DNA from 2 places in the Breznakia sp. PFB1-19 genome. Region 2 is predicted to be linked to the other one. Evidence: a T-box and tRNA genes for the amino acid it is inferred to sense, from the RefSeq annotation. Region 2 holds a T-box; the other holds one or more tRNA genes.
What was found. The T-box of region 2 lies ahead of leuS (leucine--tRNA ligase). A T-box ahead of a tRNA ligase gene usually reads a tRNA of that ligase, here a tRNA-Leu.
Positions count from the first base shown of each region.

Region 1 (3,896 bases), on a different contig from region 2:
CTTTCAGGAATTGTGATATTCACTAAATCTGCAACCTTTTTATTGATTACAAGCTCTAATTCATCACCAGTTAAGTATTCAATTGGCATATCTGCAGCAACAGCTTCACCACGTAGGATTTTTGCTGCTTGTTTTCCTGCAAGTTGCCCTAACTTGTAATAGTCAATTGCATATGATGCAAGACCACCACCTTCTGTCATTCCTTTTTCACCAACAATACAAGGAATTCCTTTTTCGTTGGTTACTTGTGTTACTGTTGCAATTCCTTCAGCTAGTAAGTTATCTGTTGGAATATACACTGCATCAACTTGACCAACTAAACTCTCTGCAACTTGTTGAATTTGACTAATATCAGAAACTGTTGTTTCTTGATATTCGATTCCTTCTTTTTTAAGTGCTTCTGCTGCAATATCTGCTTGGAATTTTGAATTATCTTCAGAATTCGTATACATAATTGCGACTTTCTTTACATCTGGCATAAATTCCTTAATCAAAGAAATTTGTTCCTTCACTGGCGTTAAATCACTAACCCCAGTAACATTTCCCCCTGGCTCTTCATTACTAGCAACAATTCCTGATGTTTTAGGATCAGTTACTGCATTTACCACGATAGGAATATCTTGTGTTTTTTGTGCAACTGCTTGTGCACTTGGTGTTGCAATCGCATAGATTAAATCTGGATTGTCATTTACAAGTTTGTCTGCAATTGTCTCATTTGTAGAACTATCACTTTGCGCATTATTGCGATTAATTGTTAAGTTCTTTCCCTCTTCAAATCCTTCTTCTTTTAAGGCATCAATAAATCCTTCATATGTTTTATCCAATGCTGGATGTTCTGCATATTGAATGACTCCGATAGTTGCATGTCCTTCTGCTTTTTCTTCTTCATTACACGCTACAAGCGTTAGACACATACAAACTAGTAATGATACGACTCCAAGTTTTTTCATAACTATTTCCCCCTATGACTCAATAAACAAAAAAAGTCCTCATTATGAGGACGATGAATCACCGCGTTACCACCTCGTTTGCCATCAAAACTGATGACCTCTTTGGTACACAAGATAATGGTTGTTAACCAGCTTGCCTTTTGTGACAAGCAACTCCGTGATGAATTCAAAACTTTTCTCAGTGCTATTTTCACCAGCCATAGCATCTCTAATTTCCAAAAAGGATTTACTACTTCACTTCTTTGTTTAATTATTACCATTTTACCGATTATGTAAATATATGTCAATCAAAAAAGAAACTTTTTACATTAAATGAAAGAATTTTCAATTCTGATTGCCAGTTCTTGAATGTAATTCTTACTTCAGCTTCATGTTTGTGACTCATTATGTATTCTTTGTTCCTGCTTTTCTAATAATCTTCGTATTTTGAGTAATTCATTATATATACCACCAAAATAACAAAACGCAATAATTGCTAAAATAATAATCATAGATTTCGCTCCTTTCTTATCGTTACCTTTAAGTTAATAATACTACATAAATATATTCTTGACATAAAAAACAATTCATATTTTCTCGTTGTCTATTTAGAGTGATTCAACTATACTATATGTTTATGAAGGAGGATATTAAACAATGAAAACACTAGTTAATTTTAGCGATATAGATGTACTTACATTTATCGATGATACTGTCATACAACTAAATTGTATAATGCATTCAAACGAGTTGGTGAAATATGTTTGAACAATTTCTACAACAATTTGATATTCTTTCCATCTTCATTCGTCTAACTATGTCTATGATATTTGGAGCATCAATTGGATTTGATCGTTCAAAAAAAGGTAGTCCAGCGGGTTTAAAAACGCATTCTCTTGTTTGTATTGGTTCAACCCTTGTTATGCTTACAAGCGAATATTGCTTTGTAAATTACGGTCTAGGAGATATTACACGATTACCTGCACAGGTTATTAGTGGAATTGGTTTTCTTGGAGCAGGTATGATATTGGTTACTGGTAATGATCGAATCAAAGGACTTACTTCTGCAGCAAGCATTTGGTTTAGTGCATGTATCGGATTAGCTGTAGGGATTGGCTTCTACTTTGGAGCATTTGTAGCAACTATACTTGAACTTTTTGTCTTAAAGCTACTTAGTAAACATTTTTCTACACAAGCAAACCAAGTAACTATTGATTTATATATAGAATATACTTCATCATTCGATTTAAGTAGCATGATTTTACTCATGAAAAACCATAAAATTGAGTTAGTAAATGAAGACAATCATCTACTCAAAAACTTAAATGTAAAGGAAAATAGTCACTCAACAATCATCTCCTTACAAATATCAAACACTATGGATGAATCCGAACTTATTTCCTTGTTTCAAAGCATTCAAGGAATTAATTGCGTGTATACCATAAACTAAAACAAGCTAGAAACTTAGATTTATTCTTTGTTTCTAGCTTTTATTGTCTTACTGTCATTTTTACTTGTTTATGTTTTTCTACAAGATATACAAAAAACCTAGATTTCATCATGTTATTGATGGTATCTAGGTTTTTACTAATTTGACATTTTTTAAAAATGGTCGGGCCGGGGGGACTTGAACCCCCACGAGGTTGCCCTCAACGGATTTTAAGTCCGTTGCGTCTGCCTATTCCGCCACGGCCCGATATTTATTTGCACACTTCGTCACTTTTCAAAAATGGAGGTTCCTACCAGATTTGAACTGGTGATCACAGAGTTGCAGTCTATTGCCTTACCACTTGGCTAAGGAACCCCAAATACAAATGGTGCGCGTGAAGGGACTCGAACCCCCACGGTTGCCCGCCAGATCCTAAGTCTGGTGCGTCTGCCAATTTCGCCACACGCGCAAGTGCTTTTATATTATAGCATAGTCAAAACAAATTGCAATATCAAAAATGTAAAAAAATCAAAATATTTCACGCTAGTATTTTCGCATCTTTTTCGACACATTTTGTCATGAATTATTTGTGATTCAATAAGATTATTATCACAAATTATGATACGATAGGATAATCATGGAGGGTGTTATGTTAGAAGTATTGAATCAAGTAAAAACAATCGCAGTGGAGGCAGGTCGTTTTTTTAAAGAACATAGAGATTTTCAAACAAATGAAAAAGATGGTGCAAGCAATATTGTTACAAGTACCGATGTAAAAACACAGGAATTTGTAATTGAACGTTTACGCGCGATTATGCCTGATGCGAAAATTATAGCTGAGGAAAATGATGTTAAGGATTATGATGATGGATATGTTTGGGTAATTGACCCCATCGATGGAACAACCAACTTTTTCTACGATATAAAAATGAGTTGTGTGTCTATTGCTTTACTTTACAAACAAAAAAGCATTCTAGGTGTTGTGTACAATCCTTACCTTAATGAATTGTTTTATGCAACTGAAGGCGAGGGTAGTTTTCTAAATGGAGAACCAATTCATGTAAGTACTGCTGATGAAGCACATAGTTTATTTGCGGTGGGGACTGCCCCATATTCAAAAGAGCGACTTATCGATTATACTTTTGATACATTTCGCAAGTTATTGCTAACTGGTCGTGACATACGACGTTGTGGTAGTGCAGTATTGGACTTATGTTATGTTGCGTGTGGACGCTTTGATGGTTTCTTTGAAGCTTCACTTAGCGCATGGGATTTCTCGGCTGGACGAATCATTATCGAAGAAGCTGGCGGACTAATTGAGCCAATTGCACCGGAGACTTGGAGTTATGAAAAACCAATTGGAATGATTGCCGGTAATGCAAGTAATTTCACCTTCTTAAAGGAAGCAACAAAACGTTAATAAAATTTATAATTTTTTAAAGAAAGGTACTTGTCAGAGTACTTTTTCTTTGCTATAATAACAAAGCAATGCCTGAATAGCTCAGTTGGTAGAGCACTCGGCTGTTAACCGAACGGTC
Region 1 is NZ_JARXXJ010000005.1:67,964-71,859, reverse strand. It holds gene M2098_RS04010 (ABC transporter substrate-binding protein) at 1-950, opposite strand, end outside; T-box leader at 994-1,202, opposite strand; gene M2098_RS04005 (MgtC/SapB family protein) at 1,690-2,379, shown strand; tRNA gene M2098_RS04000 (tRNA-Leu) at 2,539-2,625, opposite strand; tRNA gene M2098_RS03995 (tRNA-Cys) at 2,660-2,733, opposite strand; tRNA gene M2098_RS03990 (tRNA-Leu) at 2,745-2,827, opposite strand; gene M2098_RS03985 (inositol monophosphatase family protein) at 3,008-3,778, shown strand; tRNA gene M2098_RS03980 (tRNA-Asn) at 3,849-3,896, shown strand, end outside.
Region 1: it has a tRNA-Leu gene. The T-box ahead of leuS (leucine--tRNA ligase) is inferred to sense a tRNA for this amino acid. The anticodon was not compared.

Region 2 (9,555 bases):
TCTTGTTCGATCAGTGTACGTAAGAATTGATATTCTGTTTCACTAGCTGCTGGAAACCCAACTTCAATTTCTTTGAATCCAACCTTTACGAGTAAATCAAAGAATTTTAACTTCTCATCTAAACTCATCGGAATAATCAAACTTTGATTTCCATCACGTAAATCGACAGAACACCATGTTGGTGCTGTATCGATATATTCTTTTTTTACCCAGTCAAAACAAGGCTCTGGTGGCATGAAATAACCACGCTTGTACTTATTAAAGTTCATAAACTTTACCTCCTATTACACAACAATATTCACTAATTTATTCTTAATTACAATTACTTTACGTAATTCTTTCCCCTCAATAAAACTTTGGATAGCTTCTAATGCCAATGCTTTTTCTTTAATTTCATCATCACTTGAACCATTAGCTATCATAAACTTACCACGTAATTTTCCGTTTACTTGTACGATAATTTCTAATTCATCTTCAACTAACATCGCTTCATCATATGTTGGCCAAGCTTCATATGTAATCGTATCGTTATGTCCTAAAATTACGTTCCATAATTCTTCACCTAAGTGTGGTGCAATTGGATATAGCATTTTTGTAAATCCTTCTGCATATGCTTTCGGGAAGTTTTTCTCTTTATATACCGCATTCACGAATATCATCATTTGCGAGATTGCAGTATTGAAGTTCAGACTTTCATAATCATCTGTAACTTTCTTAACTGTTTGGTGATATACCTTATCTAAGTTTGGATTTGCTACATCACTAATTTTACCTTCTTCAGTAAATAGACGATACACACGTACTAAGAAACGATGTGCACCTTCTACTCCACTTGTACTCCAAGGTTTATCGGCTTCTAATGGACCCATAAACATTTCATATAAACGAAGTGTATCTGCTCCATAATCTTCAACGATATCATTTGGGTTTACAACATACTCAGGGTAACGTTTTCCCATTTTCATATTGTTTTCACCTAGAATCATTCCTTGGTGAACAAGTTTCTTAAACGGTTCACTTGTTGGTGCAATTCCTTTATCAAACAAGTAACGGTTCCACATTCTTGCATATAATAAATGTCCAACAGCATGTTCTGGTCCACCAACATATAAATCAACTGGCATCCAGTGTTTTAATAACTCTGGATCTCCTATGGCTTTGTCGTTATGTGGATCAATATAACGTAAGAAATACCAACTTGAACCAGCACTTCCTGGCATAGTACTTGTCTCACGTTTTCCTTTTTTACCTTCTACTTCTACATGAACCCAATCCGTTGCTTTTTCTAATGGCGAAGATCCACTCGAACTAGGGCTATAGTCTTCAAGTTCAGGTAACACAAGTGGTAATTCACTTTCTGCAACTAACTGTTCAGTTCCATCTTCCATATGAATGACTGGAATTGGTTCTCCCCAGTAACGTTGACGTGCAAAGATCCATTCACGTAAACGATAGTTCACATGTTTTGTTCCTACATGGTGTTCTTCAAGCCATGCAATCATTGTTGCAATTGCATCTGCTTTATTCATTCCATCAAGGAATCCTGAATTGATATGTAAACCATCTTCTACATATGCAGCTTCTTCAATATTTCCACCTTCTAAAACAGCGATAATATCAATTCCATATTTTTTTGCAAAATCATAGTCACGCTCATCATGTGCAGGGACTGCCATAATTGCACCAGTTCCATATCCTGCAAGCACGTAATCTGCAATCCAAATTGGCACTTCTGCACCATTTACAGGATTTATTGCATATGCTCCAGTAAACACACCAGTTTTTTCTTTATTTAACTCTGTACGTTCTAAATCCGACTTACTTGCACATACTTTTTTATAGTCACTCACTGCCTGTTTTTGCGCGTCACTTGTAATCATATCAACAAGTACATGTTCAGGTGATAATACACAATACGTAGCTCCAAATAATGTATCTGGACGTGTTGTAAACACGGTGAATGTTTCATCATAGCCAGCAACTTTGAAATCAACATGTGCACCAACGCTTTTTCCAATCCAGTTACGTTGCATTTCTTTTGTTGATTTTGGCCAATCAAGATCATCCAAACCATCAAGTAGTTTTTCTGCATATGCAGGAATATCAATTGCCCATTGTTTCATATTGATACGAACGACTGGATATCCTCCACGCTCACTTTTTCCATCAATAACTTCATCATTTGCAAGTACAGTTCCTAATTCTTCACACCAGTTAACTGGCATATCGATATATTTTACCAATCCATCTTTATATAACTGTTCAAAAATCCATTGTGTCCATTTATAGTATGATGGATCACTTGTCGAAAAGGATTTATCCCAATCATATGAGAAACCTAATAACTGTAATTGTTCAGAGAAGATTTTAATGTTTGCTTCTGTAAATCCATTTGGATGATTTCCTGTAGAAATCGCATATTGCTCTGCTGGAAGTCCAAATGAATCAAATCCCATTGGGTGTAATACATTATATCCTTGCATACGTTTTAATCGACTTACTACATCTGTTGCTGTATATCCTTCTGGGTGACCAACATGAAGTCCTTGTCCTGATGGATATGGAAACATATCTAATGCATAGAATTTAGGTTTACTAAAATCCCATACATCTGTTTTAAACGTATCGTTATCTTTCCAATACTTACGCCATTTTGTTTCAATTGCTTTGTAATCAAATACCATATTTTTCTCCTTTTACCTAAAATAAAAACGTCCTTAGAAATTCATCTAAGGACGTTATAAACGCGGTACCACCTTAGTTCATATAGAAAAAATCTATATGCACCTTCATTATCGATTATCGCTCGATCCACGAATCGCTTATGTATTACGATTAGCTCCTTGGCGAGTTCACCTTAGCGTTTATACAAGTTTTCACCAACCACTTGCTCTCTATCATAAACTTTAAGATTACTACTCCAAATCTAAGCTATATTGTTACTTATTTTATCACAATTATTTACTTTTACAAGTAAACTCTAGATTTTCATAATTAGCTACAGTTTTCTTTAAACTTAAGCCTTTTTTGGTACTACCTTCAACTTCTAGTAAATTTGCTTCGATTAAATCTTCAACCGATGCTTCTTCTAAGTCAAATACGCTATCTTCTGTAAGTACATGATCTTTCAATGTATAGGTATATGTTACACCTTTTGTAGCTTCCATTTTCTCTTTAACTTCTTTTGCATTTTTATTTACATCATCTTCAGTAATTAAACCTTGATCAAATGCGCTTGTTAAATCCGTAGCAACATGTTGTGTAAGCTTTGTGATTGTATCATCATCAGCTTCCAGCGTTAAAGTTGCTTTTGTTTCTTCTTGTTCAATTGTACAGACAGTTGTTGTTTCTTCTTTTTTTGATTGACATCCACTTATAATAAGTAGACTTATCACTAACAAATACGTTAACTTTTTCATTTACATTCCTCTTCTTGATTTCTTATATCATTTACTTTTTCAGTATATCATATTCTATCAATTTATAAACGTAAGAAAATGGTTCGTATTATTTATTTTGAATGTACTCATCCATCGCTTGTGCAGCTTCTTTTCCTGCTCCCATTGCTAGGATTACCGTTGCAGCTCCAGTTACTGCATCTCCTCCAGCAAATACACCTTCTCGTGTTGTTGCTCCTGTTTTTGGATCTGCGATTAAACATCCCCACTTATTGGTGTCTAATCCTTCTGTGGTTCTGTGAATTAATGGGTTGGGACTTGTTCCTATCGACATAATCATACAATCGATATCTAGTGTGAAATTACTTCCTTCTTTGACTACTGGTCGTCTTCTTCCACTCTCATCAGGTTCTCCTAATTCCATTTGTACACATTCAATCGCTCTTACATTTCCTTTGTCATCACCAAGTACTTGGACTGGATTATTCAATGTCTTAAAGATAATTCCTTCTTCCATTGCATGTTCCACTTCTTCTTTTCTTGCTGGTAATTCTTCAGTTCCTCGACGGTACACAATGTATACTTCTGCTCCTAGACGTTTTGCACATCTGGCAGCATCCATTGCAACATTTCCTCCACCGACAACTGCTACTTTCTTACCTTTGAAAATTGGTGTATCAGCTTCTACATCATAAGCTTTCATTAAGTTAAAACGTGTCAGAAATTCATTTGCAGAGAATACTCCATTTAAGTTTTCTCCAGGTATTTTCATAAAGTTTGGAAGTCCTGCTCCACTACCGATGAATACAGCTTCATTTCCATCTTCAAATAGTTCATCAATATCAAACACTTTTCCAATAACCATATTGGTTTCCATGTGAACACCTAAGTCTTTGAGTGCTTGTACTTCTTTACTTACAATCGCTTTTGGTAGTCTGAATTCTGGAATTCCATATTCAAGTACTCCTCCTGCTTTATGTAATGCTTCATAGACTGTAACTTCATATCCTTTTTTCGCTAAATCTCCTGCACAAGTTAATCCTGCAGGTCCAGCTCCTACTACAGCTACTTTATGTCCGTTTTTCTCAATATTTGGAATCTTATTTTCTCCATTTGCCATATGATAATCAGCGACAAATCTCTCCAGCCTTCCAATTCCGACTGCTTCATGTTTAATGGCTCTTACACATAGCTTTTCACATTGATCTTCTTGTGGACATACACGTCCACATACTGCTGGTAAAGCATTGGTTTCTTTAATCTTATCGTAGGCTCCTTCGATATCTCCTTCTTTAATTAAGGCGATAAATTCAGGAATTTGCACACCTACTGGACATCCATTTACACAAGGTTTGTGTTTACATTGTAGACAACGATCCGCTTCTTCTTGTGCCATTTCTAAGGTATATCCTGTTGCTACTTCTGCAACGTTTTTATTTCGTACATTTGGCTCTTGATGTGGCATTGGTACTTTATTTGGACTCATGTTTGGCATAACTAGCGCACCTCCTTGTGAAATAAGTGACAGTCTTTTTCACGTGCTTTGGCTTCAAAGTCTGCATACTGTCTAGATCTTGCGATCGCTTCATCGAAGTCGACTTGATGTCCATCAAAATCAGGTCCATCTACACAAGCAAATTTCATTTCATTGTTTACACTTAGTCTACAGCATCCACACATTCCTGTTCCATCAATCATAATTGGATTCATGCTGACCGTTGTTTTCACATCATATTGTTTTGTGAGTTGGCAGACAAACTTCATCATAACTAGTGGTCCAATTGCGATGACTTCATCAAACACTTCACCTGCATCAAGTAGTTCTTGTAGTTTATTTGTGACTAATCCTTTTTCTCCTACAGTTCCATCATCACTCATCGTATACATATGATGACTAACTGCTTCAAATTCATCACGTAAGATTTCTAAATCTTTATTTCTAAATCCTGTGATTACCGTTACCTCAGTACCATTTTCATATAAAGCTTTGGCTGTTGGGTAGGCAATTGCACAACCAACTCCTCCACCAACTACACAGACACGTTTCATACCTTCTACATGACTTGGTACACCTAGTGGTCCTACAAAGTCAAGAATGGCATCTCCCACTTCTAGATTATCTAGTAACATCGTACTACGACCTACCAATTGGTAAATAATCGTAACAAGTCCTTTTTCACGATCATAATCTGCAACAGTTAAGGGAATTCTCTCTCCCATTTCATGTGAACGAAGGATAATAAATTGTCCTGCTTTTGCCTTTTTAGCAATTGCTGGTGCTTCTACTACCATTTTCGTAACCGTTGGATTTAATCGTTCTTTTTCAACAATTTTATACATAATAGACCCCTTAGTATTTTTCTATACGTTGTGAAACTTCATTTTTCACTTCTTCTAGTTTCACCATAAAGCGTTGATCTAAATTCGTTAAGTTATATCCTTCTCGATATATAAATCCATCGCGATATTTCTTTCTTATTCCCTTACAAGGTTTTTGCTCGAGATTATATAAATCTAATAATTCTTGTGGAATTGCAGATCCCCAAATATAAGTTTTAGGAACATGCAACATAATTGCAAATTGTGTTTGTCTTTCATAAACAAAGATTTGTTTGCTACATGAATGCTCTTGATTGTTCATTTGTTTCAAGTAAGGGACGAAGTTATCACCATGTGAGATTTCCACAAAATCATCTAAATCTGATAATTCGAGTTCTTCTTTATCATGTAGTGGAGAATCTTTTGCAAGTGTCACAAGGTGCTTAAATTCCCAAATTGGTTCAAAAATCACCTTCTTATTCTTTAAATAGTCACGGAAATAGTTTTCATGTGCCATATCATAACGAATTACACCTAGATTAAATAGTCCTTCTGCTACATTGGTAATGGCTTGCATTGAGTTTGTCTCTTGAATATTGACACGAATGGATTTATTTAAATCCAACTCTTCAATTAACTTTACAACGGCATAAGAAATATAACTTCCTCTAGGTATGGCTACATTGAAACGTTGCACATCTTTAAAATCATCCAAACGAATTTGTTCGATTTTTTCAATTTGTGCCAACACTTCTTTGGCATACTTAATTAACTGTGCACCTTCTGGTGTAGGTACAGTTCCTTTTGGTCCGCGTTCAAAAATGGTAAAGCCAAGGGTTTCTTCAAATTCCTTAATAACTTTACTCAAGTTTGGTTGCGCCATAAACAGTTTTTCAGCTGCATGCGTTATGGAGCGGCGTTTCTCAATTTCAATAACGTATTTAAGATATGTTGTGTTCATAGTATCTCCCTGTAACCCAAGTGGGTCATATACATAAATGTATTATAGGTGATTTACTACCTATCTTCAACTAAAGAACTTTACAATTCTTTTATAGAGCAACAACCTTTAAAATTGCATCGATTAAAGATAATTCTTTTACTACATCATCAACATCTTTGCTATTCACATCGACCATTGTATACGCATAATCATTTTTACTTTTATTGATTAAGTTTTCAATATTAATTCCTTTATCAGAAATCGTTTGCGTAATTTGGGCAATCATATTTGGTGCATTACGGTGGAAAATTGTAATTCTTGCTTCTCCACTACGATCCATATGTACATTTGGTAAGTTCACCGAATGTAAAATGTTTCCATTTTCTAAGAAATCTTGAATTTGATCCACTGCCATAATTGCACAGTTTTCTTCTGATTCTGGTGTTGACGCACCTAAATGTGGAATACAAATTACACCTTTCGCATGTAAGATATCTCCATTTGGGAAATCGGTAACATAATTTTTTACTTTCCCTGCTTCAATTGCATCTACAACAGCTTTTTCATCAACGAGTCCACCACGTGCAAAGTTAAGAATACATACGTTATCTTTCATTTTTGCAATCGCTTCACTATTGATCATGTTTTTTGTTTTATCGCTTAATGGAACATGCACTGAAATGTAATCACATTTCTCATATAGTTCTTCTAATGTTTTCGCATAATGTACTTTGCGTGATAACTGCCAAGCAGCATCAATTGAAATATATGGATCGTATCCATACACTTCCATACCAAAGTGCAATGCTAAGTTTGCTACTTTGATACCAATGGCACCTAGACCGATAATTCCTAGCTTTTTACCACGTAACTCATTTCCAACAAAGTTACTTTTTTCTTTTTCGACAATAGTTGATACATCATCGTTTTCTGCTAATGTACTTACCCAGTTCATCGCATTATATACAGGACGTGCGGATAATAGCATACCAGCAAATACCAATTCTTTAACTGCATTCGCATTTGCTCCAGGTGTATTAAAACATACAATTCCTGCTTCACTACAACGATCGATTGGTAAATTGTTAACTCCTGCTCCAGCACGAACAATGGCACGAAGTTCATCGTTAAACTCCATATCGTTTAATTTAGCACTACGTACTAAAATCCCATCCGGATTTACTACATCTTCACCGAAACGGTATGTTTCATCATCAAAGAGTGCTAAACCCTTTGGTGAGATTTTATTATATAGTTTTATATTCATTTTGTATTTTCCTCTTCAAATTCTTTCATAAACGCAACTAGTGTTTCTACACCTTCTTTAGACATCGCATTGTAAATGCTTGCACGCATTCCACCAACACTTCTATGTCCTTTTAAATTCACCATTCCTTTAGCTTTCGCTTCTTTTACAAATTTTGCATCTAATTCTGCATCACCAGTAACAAATGGCACATTCATTAATGAACGGTCTTCTTTTGCGACAGTTCCTTTAAATAGTTTTGATTGATCTAAATAATCGTATAAGATTTGTGCTTTTTCTTGGTTATATTTACCAAGGTTTTCTAGACTGCCAAATTCTTCTTCAATCCATTCAAGCACAAGCCCTAAAATGTAAATTGCATATGTAGGTGGCGTATTAAACATCGAATCGTTATCCGCTTGCACCTTGTATGAAAGCATTGAAGGTAGTGTTGTATCATCTTTAATTAAGTCTTTACGCACAATTACAACAGTCAGTCCTGCCATACCCATATTTTTTTGCGCACCTGCAAAGATAATTCCATATTTACTTACATCAATTGCTTCAGAAAGAATACAACTTGATAAATCTGCGACTAAAGGAAGTCCTTTTGTATCAGGTAGTTCTTTATATTTTGTTCCATAGATTGTATTGTTTTCACAAATATAGAAGTAGTCCACATCTTCTGGTACTTCATAGTCTTTTGGGATATATGAGAATGTGTCATCTTCACTACTAGCAACAACGACTGCTTCTCCAAATTTCTTCATTTCACCAATTGCTTTTTTTGACCAAGCTCCTGTATTAATAAATGCTGCCTTTTTATGTTTTCCTAAAAGATTCATTGGCACCATTGTAAACTGTGTACTTGCTCCCCCTTGTAAGAATAACACTTCGTAATTCTCAGGAATGTTCATCAGTTTCATTAGCTTGGACTTACAGGAGTTGAAAACCTCTACAAACTCAGCCGAACGATGAGACATCTCCATAATTGATTGTCCTGTTTGGTTGTAGTTAAGCATTTGTTCGCTTGCTTTCTTTAGAACCTTATCACTCATTTGTGATGGTCCTGCACTAAAGTTAATCACTCTGTTCATAATTTCAATCTCCTTTATAATATTGTATCCTATTGTAACACAAAATTTTCAAAAAATTGAAATAAATGTAATTTTTTTGTAAGAAATGTAACTTTTGTAATTTCTTATTTTCATTTTGTTACATATTTAGCTTTTAGACAATTAAAAAGGATTCTCTTTTCAATTGTAAGAGAATCCTTTTATCTAGAGTTGCCTTTCATTTTTTGTATCCTGTTCAACTCTTTTTCAGGATAGTTCTTTAATGAGCGATATTTGGGATTTTTGTCACCCTCACTCCTCGGGAGACATCTTTCTAGGTATCTCTACCTTGTACTTGTATTATAAATTAGAATGCGAAATTCGACAATGTCATTCCTACCAGATATAAAACCGATTTTTCCAAATGTGAGGATATGCTATAATATCCAAAAGAAATGAGGGATTTATATGATTGATGGACACATGCATTTGGAATTTGGAGAGCTTAGTAAAGCATATGTATACGAATTTATTAATGAAGCAAAAAGAAAAGGGTTTGATACGATTCAAATATTAGATCACACCCATCGCTTT
Region 2 is NZ_JARXXJ010000003.1:3,956-13,510, reverse strand. It holds gene M2098_RS02305 (2-isopropylmalate synthase) at 1-269, opposite strand, end outside; gene leuS (leucine--tRNA ligase) at 285-2,684, opposite strand; T-box leader at 2,729-2,938, opposite strand; gene M2098_RS02295 (DUF1307 domain-containing protein) at 2,958-3,419, opposite strand; gene gltA (NADPH-dependent glutamate synthase) at 3,508-4,893, opposite strand; gene M2098_RS02285 (sulfide/dihydroorotate dehydrogenase-like FAD/NAD-binding protein) at 4,896-5,738, opposite strand; gene M2098_RS02280 (LysR family transcriptional regulator) at 5,749-6,678, opposite strand; gene M2098_RS02275 (3-phosphoglycerate dehydrogenase family protein) at 6,770-7,927, opposite strand; gene serC (3-phosphoserine/phosphohydroxythreonine transaminase) at 7,924-9,003, opposite strand; gene M2098_RS02265 (histidinol-phosphatase HisJ family protein) at 9,430-9,555, shown strand, end outside.